Regions from separate parts of the Nonomuraea fastidiosa genome, predicted to be linked through region 2. Evidence: predicted binding sites of a transcription regulator. Region 2 holds the regulator's gene; each other region holds the start of a gene.

Region 1 (4,386 bases), 1.3 Mb from region 2:
CGAAGCCGGTGAGCCGGGAGTCGAGGCCGGAAAGGCAGCCCTCGACGCGTTCGAGCCTGGCGTCCACGCCGCTGAGCCGGGCGGTGAGGCGCTGCTCGCTCTCGCCGAGCTGCACGGCGAGGTGCTGGTCGGTCTCGTCGAGGCGGGTGGCCAGGCGCTGCTCGACGCCCGCCAGGCGGGCTCCGGCCAGCTCGTCGGCCTCCTTGAGCCGGGCGACGAGCCGTTCGTCGGCCTCCAGCAGGGCCGTGGCGAGCCGCTGGTCGGTCTCGTCGAGGCGGGTGCTCAGCCGCTGGTCGGTCTCGCCGAGCCGGGCGGTGAGCCGCTGGTCGGTCTCGTCGAGCCGGGACGTCAGCCGCTTGTCGGTCTCGTCCAGCCGGGCCGCGAGGCGCTGGGCGGTGTCGTCGATCCTGCTGGTGAGGTGTTCCGACAGGTCGGATACGGCGACCTCGACCCGGTCCGTACGGGAGGTCAGCTCCGCCATCGACCGGTCGAGCCGGGTGAAACGCCCGGCCGCGGCCTCCATGCTGGCGTTGAGCCCCTTCAGGGTGGCGGCGAAGTCGGCCATGCCCTTGGTGATGCCGTCGGTGGTGTCGAGCACCGACTGGAGGCGGTTGAGCGCCTCGTCCACGCTCTCACCGACGGTGCCGAGGTCGGCCCACAGGCTGGGCAGGTCGGTGATGGGGGACATCCTGGCGTCCACCGAGCCGACCCTGTCGCCCACGGCGTCCACGTGGTCGCGTACGGCCTCGACGTGCTGGGCCAGGCCCTCCGCCCACATCGGCGGCTTGACGGCGATCTCGTCGAGCCGCCCGTTCACCGCCTCAAGGGAGCCGCTCAGCCCGCCGAGCTCGCGTTCGCGCACCTCGCGCAGCAGCCATTCCATGCCCTCAAGACGCTGGCGGATCTCGTCGAGCACCGCGCCCTGGGTGCGCTGCTCGTAGACGTGGTCCTGTGCGGCACGCGCGAGCAGGTCTCGCATCCTCTTGGGGACGACGTCGGCGTTGTACGCGCCCGATTGGAGAAGGGTGGTGTGGTTGGAATGGTCCACCGAAAGCTCCTTCGCTCGCCGACGGACTGCCGCGCAGTGGTCGGGTAGGTCCGGTTCATATCTGAAAGAGCGAGAACGCGGTTAACCGCAATAGGGGGAGAACTCCCGCCCGGCTACCTTAGCCGCTGGAGCAAGGTCCGTCAGACGCGAGGAGAAAGATCGAGGAAAACGGTTCGATGGCCGAATTTGGAGATTCAGGCAGGTGAGGAGGGCTTGCAGAGGATTACCGAGGGTTTGTCGAGAATCCTGGTCAGGACGATGACCATGGCGTTGTCGCCGCTGAGTCGCAAATCGGCGCGAAGGCGTTCGATGTCGACGGCGGAGCCGCGCTTCTTGATGGTGACATTGCCGATTTGTCGCTCTCGGAGGGCGGCGCGTAGCTTTTTCAGATTGAAAGGGATGACGTCCTCTATTTCGTATCTGGCGGCCCATGGGGTGTCCGTCGCGGCGTCGCTCGTCACGTACGCGATCATCGGGTCGAGCAGCCGCCCGCCGACCAGCTCGGCCACCTCACCGACGAGGTGCGCGCGCACGGCGGCGCCGTCGGGCTCGTACAGGTAGCGGCCGGGCGGGCCCACCGGAGCCGTGACGCCGGTGGCGGCCAGCTCGTGGCCGCCGGGCAGCAGCGTCGCGCGCCTGCCGCCGGTCACGCCGGCTCCGCCCACAGCGTGGCCTCTTTGACCTCCCCCTTGTACGAGATCCACTCGGCCAGCGCGCCATCGGGGATGAACTCGTACGGGATGCCGGGAGCGACCTTGAGGCAGGCGAGACCGGCGCGCGAGACCAGGTCGAGCACCACCGGCCAGGGCGGCGAGTACGCCATGGGGTCGAACGTCCTGCCCTTGCCCGTGCGCCTGGCCGGGTCGGCGAACAGCACGTCGTACTCCTCGGGCCGCACCTCGGCCGCGTCGCCCACCCGCACCGTCACCCGGTCGCCCAGCCCGAACGCCTCCGCGTTCGCCCGCGCCACGGCCGCCGTCAGCGGGTCGGCGTCCACGGCCGTCACCGTGCACCCCGCCTTGGCCAGCGCGAGCAGGTCGCCGCCGATGCCGCAGCAGGCGTCGGCCACCCGCCCGCGCCCAGGGGTGATAAGGGTGAGCAGGCGGCGCGCGCGGTGCTCGGCGACCTCGGGGCGGGTGGCCTGTTCGAGGCCGTGCGGTGTGAAGAACATGCGGCCCGCGTCCGCGCCGAACTTGGCCCTGGCCCGCTGCCGCAGCCCCGCCTGGGTGAGCGCGGCGGAGGTCAGCGCCGCGTCGTACGTCTTGCGCAACGTCGTGGCCGCGGCCACCGGATCGGCCCCCACCAGCTCGCCCGCCTCGGCGAGTGCCCGCAGGCCGCGCGGGGTCAGCAGCTCGGTGAAGGCGTCGAGGTCCACGCCACCCGACGTTAGCGCCACGCGCGCCCTCCTCGGCACGAGGGCGCTTGCTCTTATGGGTAGAAAACGTGCGGGCGGGGTAGGGCAGGACACGCCGGGCGCTGTGCACGTACGGGCGGACGCGGTGCGGGGTGGGGCGGGACAGCCGGGCGCCGCACACGTAGAAGACGGACGGATGCAGTGCGACGGTGGAGCAGGACACGCCGGGCGCCGCACACGTACAGATGGACGGACGCGGTGCGGCGGTGGGGCGGGACATCTCGGGCACGTGGGACACTGAACGAGGTCACAGGGCCTTTCCACGAGCCCCGGTCGCTGTCGGCAGACGCGTTCGTGTTGACTGTCAAGCCCCTCTTGCATATGTTTCCTGTTGGCACTCTCCCCTTGAGAGTGCCAACGTGCGACGAGGCAGGTCTGACACCCGCGACGGCAGGCCCAGCTGGTCGCCTCTTCTAGATCATCGAAATCTGAAGGGGAGGTCCGATCGTGACGACCGCCACCAAGGTTCCCGTTAAGCCGCTCGGCGACCGCATCGTGGTTCAGCCGCTTGAGGCCGAGCAGACCACCGCGTCCGGCCTGGTCATTCCGGACACTGCCAAGGAGAAGCCGCAGGAGGGCAAGGTCCTGGCGGTGGGCCCCGGCAACTGGGACGAGGACGGCGAGAAGCGGATCCCGCTCGACGTCTCTGAGGGCGACATCGTCCTCTACAGCAAGTACGGCGGCACCGAGGTCAAGTACGGCGGCGAGGAGTACCTCGTGCTCTCCGCCCGCGACGTTCTCGCGATCATCGAGAAGTAAGCCGGATGTGTCGAGCCCCGGGCGCTCTTGAGGGCGGCCGGGGCTTTCGACGCTAGGAGAGGACTTTCAGCAATGGCGAAGATCCTGGAGTTCGACGAGGACGCCCGTCGCGCGCTCGAGCGCGGCGTCAACGCCCTCGCCGACGCCGTCAAGGTAACGCTCGGCCCGCGTGGCCGTAACGTCGTCATCGACAAGAAGTTCGGTGCGCCGACGATCACGAACGACGGTGTGACCATCGCTCGTGAGATCGAGCTGGAGGAGCGCTACGAGAACCTCGGCGCCCAGCTCGCCAAGGAAGTGGCCACCAAGACCAACGACATCGCGGGTGACGGCACCACCACCGCGACCGTCCTGGCCCAGGCCATGGTCCGTGAGGGCCTGCGCAACGTCGCCGCCGGCGCCTCGCCGCTGGCGCTCAAGCGCGGCATCGACAAGGCCGCCAAGGAGATCAGCGACCGCCTGCTGTCGAGCGCCCGCGAGGTCGCCGACAAGAACGAGATCGCCAACGTCGCGACGATCTCCGCGCAGGACGCGCAGATCGGCAACCTGATCGCCGAGGCCTTCGACAAGGTGGGCAAGGACGGTGTCCTCACCGTCGAAGAGTCCAATGCCATGGGCATGGAGCTCGAGTTCACCGAGGGCATGCAGTTCGACAAGGGCTACCTGTCGGCCTACATGGTGACCGACCCCGAGCGGATGGAGACCGTCCTCGAGGACGCCTACATCCTGCTCCACCAGGGCAAGATCTCCTCCATCGCGGACTTCCTGCCGCTGCTGGAGAAGGTCGCCCAGACCAAGAAGCCGCTGCTCGTGGTCGCCGAGGACGTCGAGGGCGAGGCCCTGGCCGTCCTGGTCACCAACAAGATCCGCGGCACCTTCACCTCCGTCGCCGTCAAGGCCCCGGGCTTCGGCGACCGCCGCAAGGCGATGCTGCAGGACATGGCCATCCTCACCGGCGGCCAGGTCGTCAGCGAGGAGGTCGGCCTCAAGCTGGAGCACGTCGGCATCGAGGTGCTCGGCACGGCCCGCCGCGTCGTCGTCACCAAGGACACCACGACCATCGTCGACGGCGCCGGTGACGCGCAGGCCATCGAGGACCGCATCAAGGAGATCAAGATTGCCATCGAGCAGTCCGACTCCGACTGGGACCGCGAGAAGCTGCAGG
Region 2 (4,386 bases):
TCGGATGGTGCGCCGTAGCCGGGTGCGGAGTCGGGCTGCTGTCCGTACGGCGGCGGGCCCGGCTGCGGGCCAGAGCCCGGCGCGGGCGGCGGCATGTCGGCGGGGGAGAACTTGCGGGTGGCGTCGGCGTCCGCCGCGCTCACCTTGCGGGTCGCGTCGTCGTCGGGGGAAGGTCGGGGCGGGTCCTGGCCGGCATGGGGGTCTTGGCTCATGGTGCCTCCGTAACGAAGTCGATCAGCTCCTCGACCCGGCCGAGCAGCGCCGGCTCCAGGTCCGTGTACGTCGAGACGGCGCCGAGGATGCGCCGCCACGCCTCCGCGGGCTCCATGCGCCAGCCCAGCGCGGCGATGACACCCTCCTTCCACGGCACGCCGCGCGGCACCTCCGGCCAGGCCGGGATGCGCAGCACGGACGGTTTGACCGCCTGCCAGATGTCGACGAACGGGTGGCCGACCACGAGCACATCGGGGGAGGTGATCTCGGCGGCGATCCGGCTCTCCTTGGAGCCGGGCACCAGGTGGTCGACGAGCACGCCGAGCCGCCGCCCCGGCTCGGGGCGGAACTCTTCGACGATGGCGGGCAGGTGGTCGATGCCTTCGAGGTATTCGACGACCACGCCTTCGACCCGCAGGTCGTGGCCCCAGATCTTCTCGACGAGCGCGGCGTCGTGGACGCCCTCGACGTAGATGCGGCTCTGCCGGGCCACTCGCGCCCGCAGGCCCTCGACGGCGATGGAGCCCGACGCGCTGCGCCTGGGGCCCGCGGGGGCGGGCGCGGCAGGGCGTATCAGCGTGACGGGCTTGCCCTCGAGCAGGAACGCGGCGGGCGCGAGCGGGAAGAGCCGGCGGTTGCCGAACCGGTCTTCAAGGGTGACGGCCTCCTTGTCGCACGCCACCACGGCGCCGCAGAAGCCGCTGTCGGCGTCCTCCACGACGAGGTCCCGCTCGGCGGGCACCTTGGGGATCTTCCCCTTGCCCGGCCGCCGCCAGTTTCCCGCCAGAACATCGCCCTCGTACACAGGGGGGACCGTAGCAAATCACCCGCTGACCGCAAGGCGCTTGCGGGCGCCGCTGCGGCGGACGAGGACGACGATCGTGCCTGCGACGGCGGCGAGCAGCCCGGCGCCCGAGACGGCGATGATGGTGATCATGCCGTCGGCGACACCGGTCACGACGGAGTAGGAGTCGCGGCCGACGCCGTAGCGCACGGTGGCCTTCTCCTCGTTGACGCAGGTCAGCTCGTAGTCGCCCTTGGCCGGGGCGTTGATCACGAGGAACTGCTCCCAGACCGCGTCTCCCGCCTCGATCATCCGCCGGTCGGGGGTCTTGGCCAGCTTGGCGTCCCCGCTGATGGAGCAGTCATAGGTGACCTGGGTGTCGCTCGCGAGGTAGACGCCGGGCTTGTCGGCCGGGTCCACCGTCACCGTGATCTTTTCGCCGGACGCGAACGTCTGTTTGGGCACCAGGTCAGAGGCGGCGCCCATACCGTTCGCGAACAGCACGATCCCGGCCGCCGCGCAGGCCAGGAACACTCCCCAGGCGGCCGCGATCCACCACAGGCTGGGCTTTATGGCTTTGGAGTCGATTCGTGGTGGAAATTGGGTCTGTTGGCCGTATTGTCCGTACTGAGATGGCGGGCCGAACTGACCCGGGCCACCGTACGGCGGTGGGCCCTGTGGAGGTACGGGCTGCCGGCCGTATTGGGGTGGTTCCTGCGGAGGCTGCCACGGCGGCTGTCCGTACGGTGCCGGTCCGTGGCCGGGCGGCGGGCCGTACGTCGGGGGCCGGGAATCGTCGGTCATGAGGGCAAGTGTGAGGCCTGCTGCTCTCAGGAAGCCAGAAGCAGTTGGGACGCGGTGTTATCGCACCTTGTGACCGAGAGCCGTACACTTGGCACTCGGGAACACAGAGTGCTAGACACCACGTTCCTGTAAGGGACAGAGGCAGGAGGTGAGCACGTGCTCGACGATCGGAAGCTGGCGGTGCTCCGGGCCATTGTCGAAGACTACGTGTCCACCAACGAACCGGTGGGCTCCAAGGCGCTGGCCGAGCGTCACAATCTGAAGGTCTCCCCGGCGACGGTCAGGAACGACATGGCCGCGCTGGAGGAGGAAGGCTACATCACCCAGCCACACACCAGCGCGGGCCGCGTGCCGACGGACAAGGGCTACCGCCTGTTCGTCGACCGGCTCTCGCAGGTCAAGCCGCTGTCGGCGGCCGAGCGGCGGGCCATCGAGACGTTCCTCGCGGGCGCCGTCGACCTCGACGACGTGGTCACCCGTACGGTCCGGCTGCTGGCGCAGCTCACCCGGCAGGTCGCGGTCGTCCAATACCCGACGCTCACCCGCTCGACGGTCCGGCACGTCGAGCTCGTTCCCCTGACCGAGCGGCGGGTCATGCTCGTGCTCATCACCAACACCGGCCGCGTCGAGCAGCGGGTGGTGGAGCTGCCGGAAGTGGTGGAGGACCACCGCATCGCCAACCTGCGCGCCGTGCTCAACGCCTGCCTCGACGGCTGCGGCTTGAGCGCCGTGCCCGAGCTGGTCGCCGACCTGCCGGAAAGGCTTCCCGTCGAAGACCGGCCCGCCGCGGCGACGATCCTCTCCGTGCTGCTCGAGACGCTGGTCGAACGGCACGACGAGAAGGTCGTGTTCGCCGGAGCGGCCAACCTCGCCGGCGCCGACTTCGCCACCGGTCTGCGCGACGTGCTGGAGGCGCTTGAGGAGCAGGTCGTCCTCATGCGGCTGCTCGGCGAGACATCCTCAGACACCCCGTCCGCGCTCACCGTGCGCATCGGATCGGAAAACCCCTACCTGCGGGGCACATCCGTCGTCGCGACCGGATACGGTTCTGGCGACAACCAACTCGCCCGGCTCGGCGTTCTGGGCCCGACCAGGATGGACTACCCCGTGACGATGGGCGCCGTACGCGCGGTGGCACGCTACGTCAGCCAGATCCTGGCTGCATCATAAGAGGTCGATAAGTGGCAAACAGCGACTACTACGCCACCCTCGGGGTGCGCCGTGACGCAAGTCAGGACGAGATCAAAAAGGCGTACCGCCGGCTCGCTCGCGAGCTGCACCCTGACGTGAACCCCGATCCTGACACCCAGGAGCGGTTCAAAGAGATCACGCAGGCCTACGAGGTGCTGTCCGACCCGAACAAGCGCCAGATGTACGACCTGGGTGGCGACCCCTTCGGCGGCGGCGGTGCGGGAGCGGGCGCCGGTGCCGGCGGGTTCGGAGCGGGCTTCCCGTTCAGCGACATCATGGACGCCTTCTTCGGCACCGCCACCGGTGCCAGGGGGCCGCGCTCGCGTGCCCGCAGGGGCCGCAACGCCACGATCAGGGTCGAGCTCGACCTGCGCGAGACGGCCTTCGGCACGACCCGCGAGCTCGCCGTGGACACGGCCGTGCTCTGCGACGTCTGCCACGGGGCCGGCACCGCACCCGGCACCCACCCCGACACCTGTGACATGTGCAGCGGGCGCGGCGAGATCTCCCAGGTCACGCGGTCCTTCCTGGGCCAGGTCATGACCTCGCGTCCCTGCCCGCAGTGCGGCGGCTTCGGCACCATCATCCGCCACCCCTGCCAGGAGTGCTCCGGCGACGGCCGGGTGCGCACCCGCCGTACGATCAAGGTCCGCATCCCCGCGGGCGTCGAGGACGGCACCCACATCCAGCTCGCCGGCGAGGGCGAGGTCGGCCCCGGCGGCGGCCCGCCCGGAGACCTGTTCCTGGAGATCGCCGAGCGGCCCCACGAGATCTTCGAACGGCGCGGTGACGACCTCCACTGCACCGTGCAGATCCCGATGACGGCCGCGGCGCTCGGCACCGTGCTGACGGTGGACACCCTCGACGGCACCGAAGAGGTCGACGTCCGGCCAGGCACGCAGTCCGGCCAGGTCATCACCATGTACGGCAGGGGCGTCCAGCGGCTCAACGAGTCCGGCAGGGGCGACCTGCTCATCCACGTCAACGTCGAGACGCCGACCCGCCTCGACTCCGCTCAGGAGGAGTTGCTGCGCGAGCTGGCCAGGCTGCGAGGTGAGGAGCGCCCGCCTGGCAAGTTCGCACCGGGTCAGCAGGGTTTTTTCTCCCGCCTGCGTGACGCCTTCAACGGCCGGTGACGGCGCCGGTCTTCCTCTGCGAGCGCGAGCGCCTCGACGGGGCCGAGCTGACGCTGGAGGGCCCCGAGGGGCGGCACGCGGCCGCCGTGCGCCGGCTGCGGCCCGGTGAGCGCGTCGACCTCACCGACGGCGCGGGCGCGGTGGCCGAGTGCGTCGTACGCGAGACGCTGAAGGACAGGCTCCGGCTCGACGTGCTGCGCCGCTACGACGTCGAACGGCCGGCGCTCCGGCTGACGGTCGTCCAGGGCCTGCCCAAGG
Region 3 (4,386 bases), 2.8 Mb from region 2:
CCGACCTCCACGTCTTCAACGACTGGGGCATGACGGGCGGCAACCTGTCGCCGCACCTGCGCTGGTCCGGTGCTCCCGACGGCACCCGCGGCTACGCCGTCACCTGCTTCGACCCCGACGCGCCCACCGGCAGCGGCTTCTGGCACTGGGTGCTGTTCGACCTGCCCGCCTCGGTGACCGAGCTGCCCACGGGCGCCGGCACGGCCCCCGACTTCAAGGGCCTGCCCGAGGGCGCCGTGCACGCCCGCACCGACTACGGCACCAAGGCGTACGGCGGCGCCGCCCCGCCGCCCGGTGACCCGCACCGCTACGTGTTCACCGTGCACGCGCTGAGCGTCGAGAAGCTGGGTGTGGACAGCGACGCCAGCCCCGCCGTGGTCGGCTTCAACATCAACGCCAATCTGCTGGCCCGCGGCTTCATCGTCGCCCACTTCGGCGTCTGATCAGCCCATCCGAGTGACCTTTTCCGACGGGCCTGCCGGTCCTTTCCCGGCAGGCCCTTTTTCACGCCCCCTTTTCCGGCGAACGCGTTCCGGCACGCGCCGCAGCGAGCGACCGTCCGCGAGACGTCGAGCGGCGTGCGCTTGCCGCAAGCGAACATCCGCCACTCCTTCGTGTTCGTGCCAGGGGAAGTCGCGGCCACTCCCCCTTCCTCGCCAGAGGTAGCGGATCCCATACGGAACGTACCGGCCGGTCGACAAGAAAGAGCGGCCCGGAGAATCCCGGACCGCTCTTCGTCTGTGCGACGGATGAAGACTTAGAAGTCCATGTCGCCGCCGCCGGGCATGCCCGCGCCGGCAGCAGCCGGAGCCTTCTCCGGCTTCTCGGCGATGACGGCCTCGGTGGTCAGGAACAGCGCCGCGATGGAGGCGGCGTTCTGCAGCGCGGAGCGCGTCACCTTGGCCGGGTCGATGATGCCGGACTCGAACATGTTGACGTACTCGCCGGTCGCGGCGTTGAGGCCCTCACCCGGGGTGAGGTTGCGGACGCGCTCGACCACGACGCCGCCCTCGAGGCCGGCGTTGACCGCGATCTGCTTGAGCGGCTCCTCCAGCGCCTTCTTGACGATGGCGGCACCGGTGGCCTCGTCGCCGTTGAGCTCCAGCTTGTCGAAGGCCTTGGCGCCGGCCTGCAGCAGCGCCACGCCACCGCCGGGGACGATGCCCTCCTCGACGGCCGCCTTCGCGTTGCGGACGGCGTCCTCGATGCGGTGCTTGCGCTCCTTGAGCTCGACCTCGGTGGCGGCACCGGCCTTGATGACGGCGACACCGCCGGCCAGCTTGGCCAGACGCTCCTGGAGCTTCTCGCGGTCGTAGTCGGAGTCGGTGCGCTCGATCTCGGCGCGGATCTCGTTGACCCGGCCGGCGATCTGCTCGGCGTCACCGGCGCCGTCGACGATCGTGGTCTCGTCCTTGGTCACGACGACCTTGCGGGCGCGGCCGAGCAGGTCGAGGGTGGCGTTCTCGAGCTTGAGACCGACCTCCTCGGCGATGACCTGGCCGCCGGTCAGGATCGCGATGTCGTTGAGCATCGCCTTGCGGCGGTCACCGAAGCCCGGAGCCTTGACGGCGACGGAGCGGAACAGGCCGCGGATCTTGTTGACGACCAGGGTGGCCAGGGCCTCGCCCTCGATGTCCTCGGCGATGATCAGCAGCGGCTTGCCCGACTGGACGACCTTGTCGAGCAGCGGCAGCAGGTCCTTGTTGGCGGAGACCTTGCTGTTGACGATCAGGATGTAGGGGTCTTCGAGAACGGCCTCCATGCGGTCGGAGTCGGTCACGAAGTACATCGAGGTCATGCCCTTGTCGAAGCGCATACCCTCGGTGAGCTCGAGCTCCAGGCCGAAGGTGTTGCTCTCCTCGACGGTGATGACGCCTTCCTTGCCGACCTTGTCCATCGCCTCGGCGATGAGCGAGCCGATCTCGGGGTCGGCGGCGGAGATGGAGGCGGTCGAAGCGATCTGCTCCTTGGTCTCCACGTCCTTGGCCAGCTTGGAGAGCTCCTCGCTGACGCGCTCGACGGCGGCCTCGATGCCCTTCTTCAGGGCCATCGGGTTGGCCCCGGCGGCGACGTTACGCAGACCCTCGCGCACCAGCGCCTGGGCGAGCACGGTGGCCGTGGTGGTGCCGTCACCGGCCACGTCGTCGGTCTTCTTGGCGACCTCCTTGACCAGCTCGGCGCCGATCTTCTCCCAGGGGTCCTCGAGCTCGATCTCCTTGGCGATGGACACACCGTCGTTGGTGATCGTGGGGGCGCCCCACTTCTTCTCCAGCACGACGTTGCGGCCCTTCGGGCCCAGGGTCACCTTCACGGCGTCGGCGAGCTGGTTCATACCGCGCTCGAGACCGCGCCGGGCGTCCTCGTCAAACGCGATCATCTTGGCTGCCATAAGGCTAGACCTCCCAGTTGCAGGGTGGCTTGTCGTGGACCGAGCCGACGCCCGCGACGGCATGGGTCAGCATCTCCTTCGGCAGACCCCATCGTCCCGATCCGGTGTTGGCACTCTACTGCACAGAGTGCCAACGAACTGTTTAGCACTCTACCCTGCCGAGTGCAAGCGAACGCCCCTGCTCTCCCTGCTTTCTCCCAGGTCAACGGCCTTTTGCTGGTCTGCGCTCATATGCGCCGGTACGGCGAGCCGCCGGGCGGCCCACCGTACGCGAGTCGACGAAAGAGTGATGAGGGCTCGCACGGACTGCGCTGCCGTGCGAACCCACCCGGTGCGTACCAGGTCGTGGATCAGACAGTGCGGACGGACTCCGCCTGCGGTCCCTTCTGGCCCTGCGTGATCTCGAACTCGACGCGCTGTCCCTGCTCGAGAGATCGGTACCCGTCCATCAGGATCGCTGAGTAATGGACGAATACATCCTTACCACCGTCTACCGCGATGAAGCCGTAGCCCTTGTCCGCGTTGAACCACTTGACGGTGCCCTGCGCCACTTCCGACTCCTCTTACTGGTCTACCAGATCTCGCCCATTCCTCCGCGAGACCTGTAATCGCCCGACTTAACGGAAAATCAGCCGGACGATCGCCTCGACCATACCTGTGGCAAGGGGTTTGGCAACAGAGTCAATCTGCAAACAGCCTATTTCACCCATCCGAAGGTCGTTCAACGTTGAATTGGGCCTGGAAAAGGAGAAGGCGCCCACTAGGGGCGCCTTCAGGATGTGATCCTCGACACTCAGCCGCCGGCGACGGCCGGGATGATGGAGATCTGAACGCCGTCGGGGGCCGGAGTGTCGAGCCCCTGGGCGAATCGGACGTCCTCTTCTCCCACGTAAACGTTGACAAAACGACGAATCTTGCCCGATTCATCCAGAATTCTGGCGCCGATGCCCGGGTAGTCCGCGTCGAGCTTGGTGAGCACGTCACGAAGAGTCGCGCCCTCGCCACTGACCTCGGCGTTGCCCCCGGTGTATGTGCGCAGAATGGTGGGAATCCGCACAGAAACGCTCATGGTTAAAGTCGCCTTTCCTGATTGATCAGACAGTCGCGCGGAACGCGTCGAGGGAGGGCCGGATCACGGCCGTGGGTACGGCGTCGTCGCTGATCGCGTCGAGCGTCTTGAGCCCGTCACCGGTGTTGAGCACCACGGTCAGGGCCTCGGGGTCGAGCACGCCGTTCTCGGTGAGCTTCTTCAGCACGCCCACCGTGACGCCGCCCGCGGTCTCGGCGAAGACGCCCTCCGTCGAGGCCAGCAGCTTGATGGCGGCCACGATCTCCTCGTCGGTGACGTCCTCGACGGCCCCGCCGGTGCGCCGGGCGATGTCCAGCACGTACGGCCCGTCGGCCGGGTTGCCGATGGCCAGCGACTTGGCGATGGTGTCGGGCTTGACCGGCCGCACGACGTCGTGGCCCGCCTTGAACGCGGTGGACACCGGCGAGCACCCGGCCGCCTGCGCGCCGAAGATCTTGTACGGCGTGTCCTCGACGAGCCCCAGCTTGATGAGCTCCTGGAAGCCCTTGTCGATCTTCGTGAGCTGGGAGCCGGAGGCGATGGGGATGATGATCTGCTCGGGCAGCCGCCAGCCGAGCTGCTCGGCGATCTCGTACGCGAGCGTCTTGGAGCCCTCCGCGTAGTAGGGCCGCAGGTTGACGTTGACGAAGCCCCACTTGTCGCCGAGCGGGTCGCCGATGAGCTCCGAGCAGAACCGGTTGACGTCGTCGTACGTGCCCTCGATGCCGATGAGCTTGCCGCCGAAGACCCGCGCCATGGCGATTTTCGCCTGCTCCAGGTTGGCCGGGATGAACACGCACGCCTCCAGCCCGGCGCGCGCCGCGGCGGCGGTGACCGCGCCCGCGAGGTTGCCGGTGGAGGAGCAGGAAAGGGTGTGGAATCCGAAGTTCCTGGCCGCTTCCACGGCCATGGCGACGACCCGGTCTTT

Evidence for each region. The regulator HrcA, encoded in region 2, represses chaperone genes, less so after heat shock. The targets are predictions, from matches to a motif close to TTGGCACTCTCNNNNNGAGAGTGCCAA.
Region 1: groES (co-chaperone GroES) is a predicted target of HrcA. The motif match lies at 2,794-2,820, and genes of this name have one in related genera.
Region 3: groL (chaperonin GroEL) is a predicted target of HrcA. The motif match lies at 2,497-2,523, and genes of this name have one in related genera.

What each region holds. Positions count from the first base shown of each region.
Region 1 covers NZ_CP170570.1:3,854,312-3,858,697, forward strand. The annotation lists gene ACFMQL_RS17935 (hypothetical protein) at 1-1,048, opposite strand, end outside; partial or broken gene ACFMQL_RS17940 (methyltransferase domain-containing protein) at 1,243-2,423, opposite strand; gene groES (co-chaperone GroES) at 2,907-3,221, shown strand; gene groL (chaperonin GroEL) at 3,294-4,386, shown strand, end outside.
Region 2 covers NZ_CP170570.1:5,158,016-5,162,401, forward strand. The annotation lists gene ACFMQL_RS23990 (DUF4870 domain-containing protein) at 1-212, opposite strand, end outside; gene ACFMQL_RS23995 (DUF3097 domain-containing protein) at 209-1,018, opposite strand; gene ACFMQL_RS24000 (hypothetical protein) at 1,037-1,531, opposite strand; gene hrcA (heat-inducible transcriptional repressor HrcA) at 1,958-2,971, shown strand; gene dnaJ (molecular chaperone DnaJ) at 2,983-4,128, shown strand; gene ACFMQL_RS24015 (16S rRNA (uracil(1498)-N(3))-methyltransferase) at 4,125-4,386, shown strand, end outside.
Region 3 covers NZ_CP170570.1:2,398,005-2,402,390, forward strand. The annotation lists gene ACFMQL_RS10815 (YbhB/YbcL family Raf kinase inhibitor-like protein) at 1-443, shown strand, start outside; gene groL (chaperonin GroEL) at 758-2,389, opposite strand; gene ACFMQL_RS10825 (cold-shock protein) at 2,740-2,940, opposite strand; gene ACFMQL_RS10830 (MoaD/ThiS family protein) at 3,183-3,458, opposite strand; gene thrC (threonine synthase) at 3,484-4,386, opposite strand, start outside.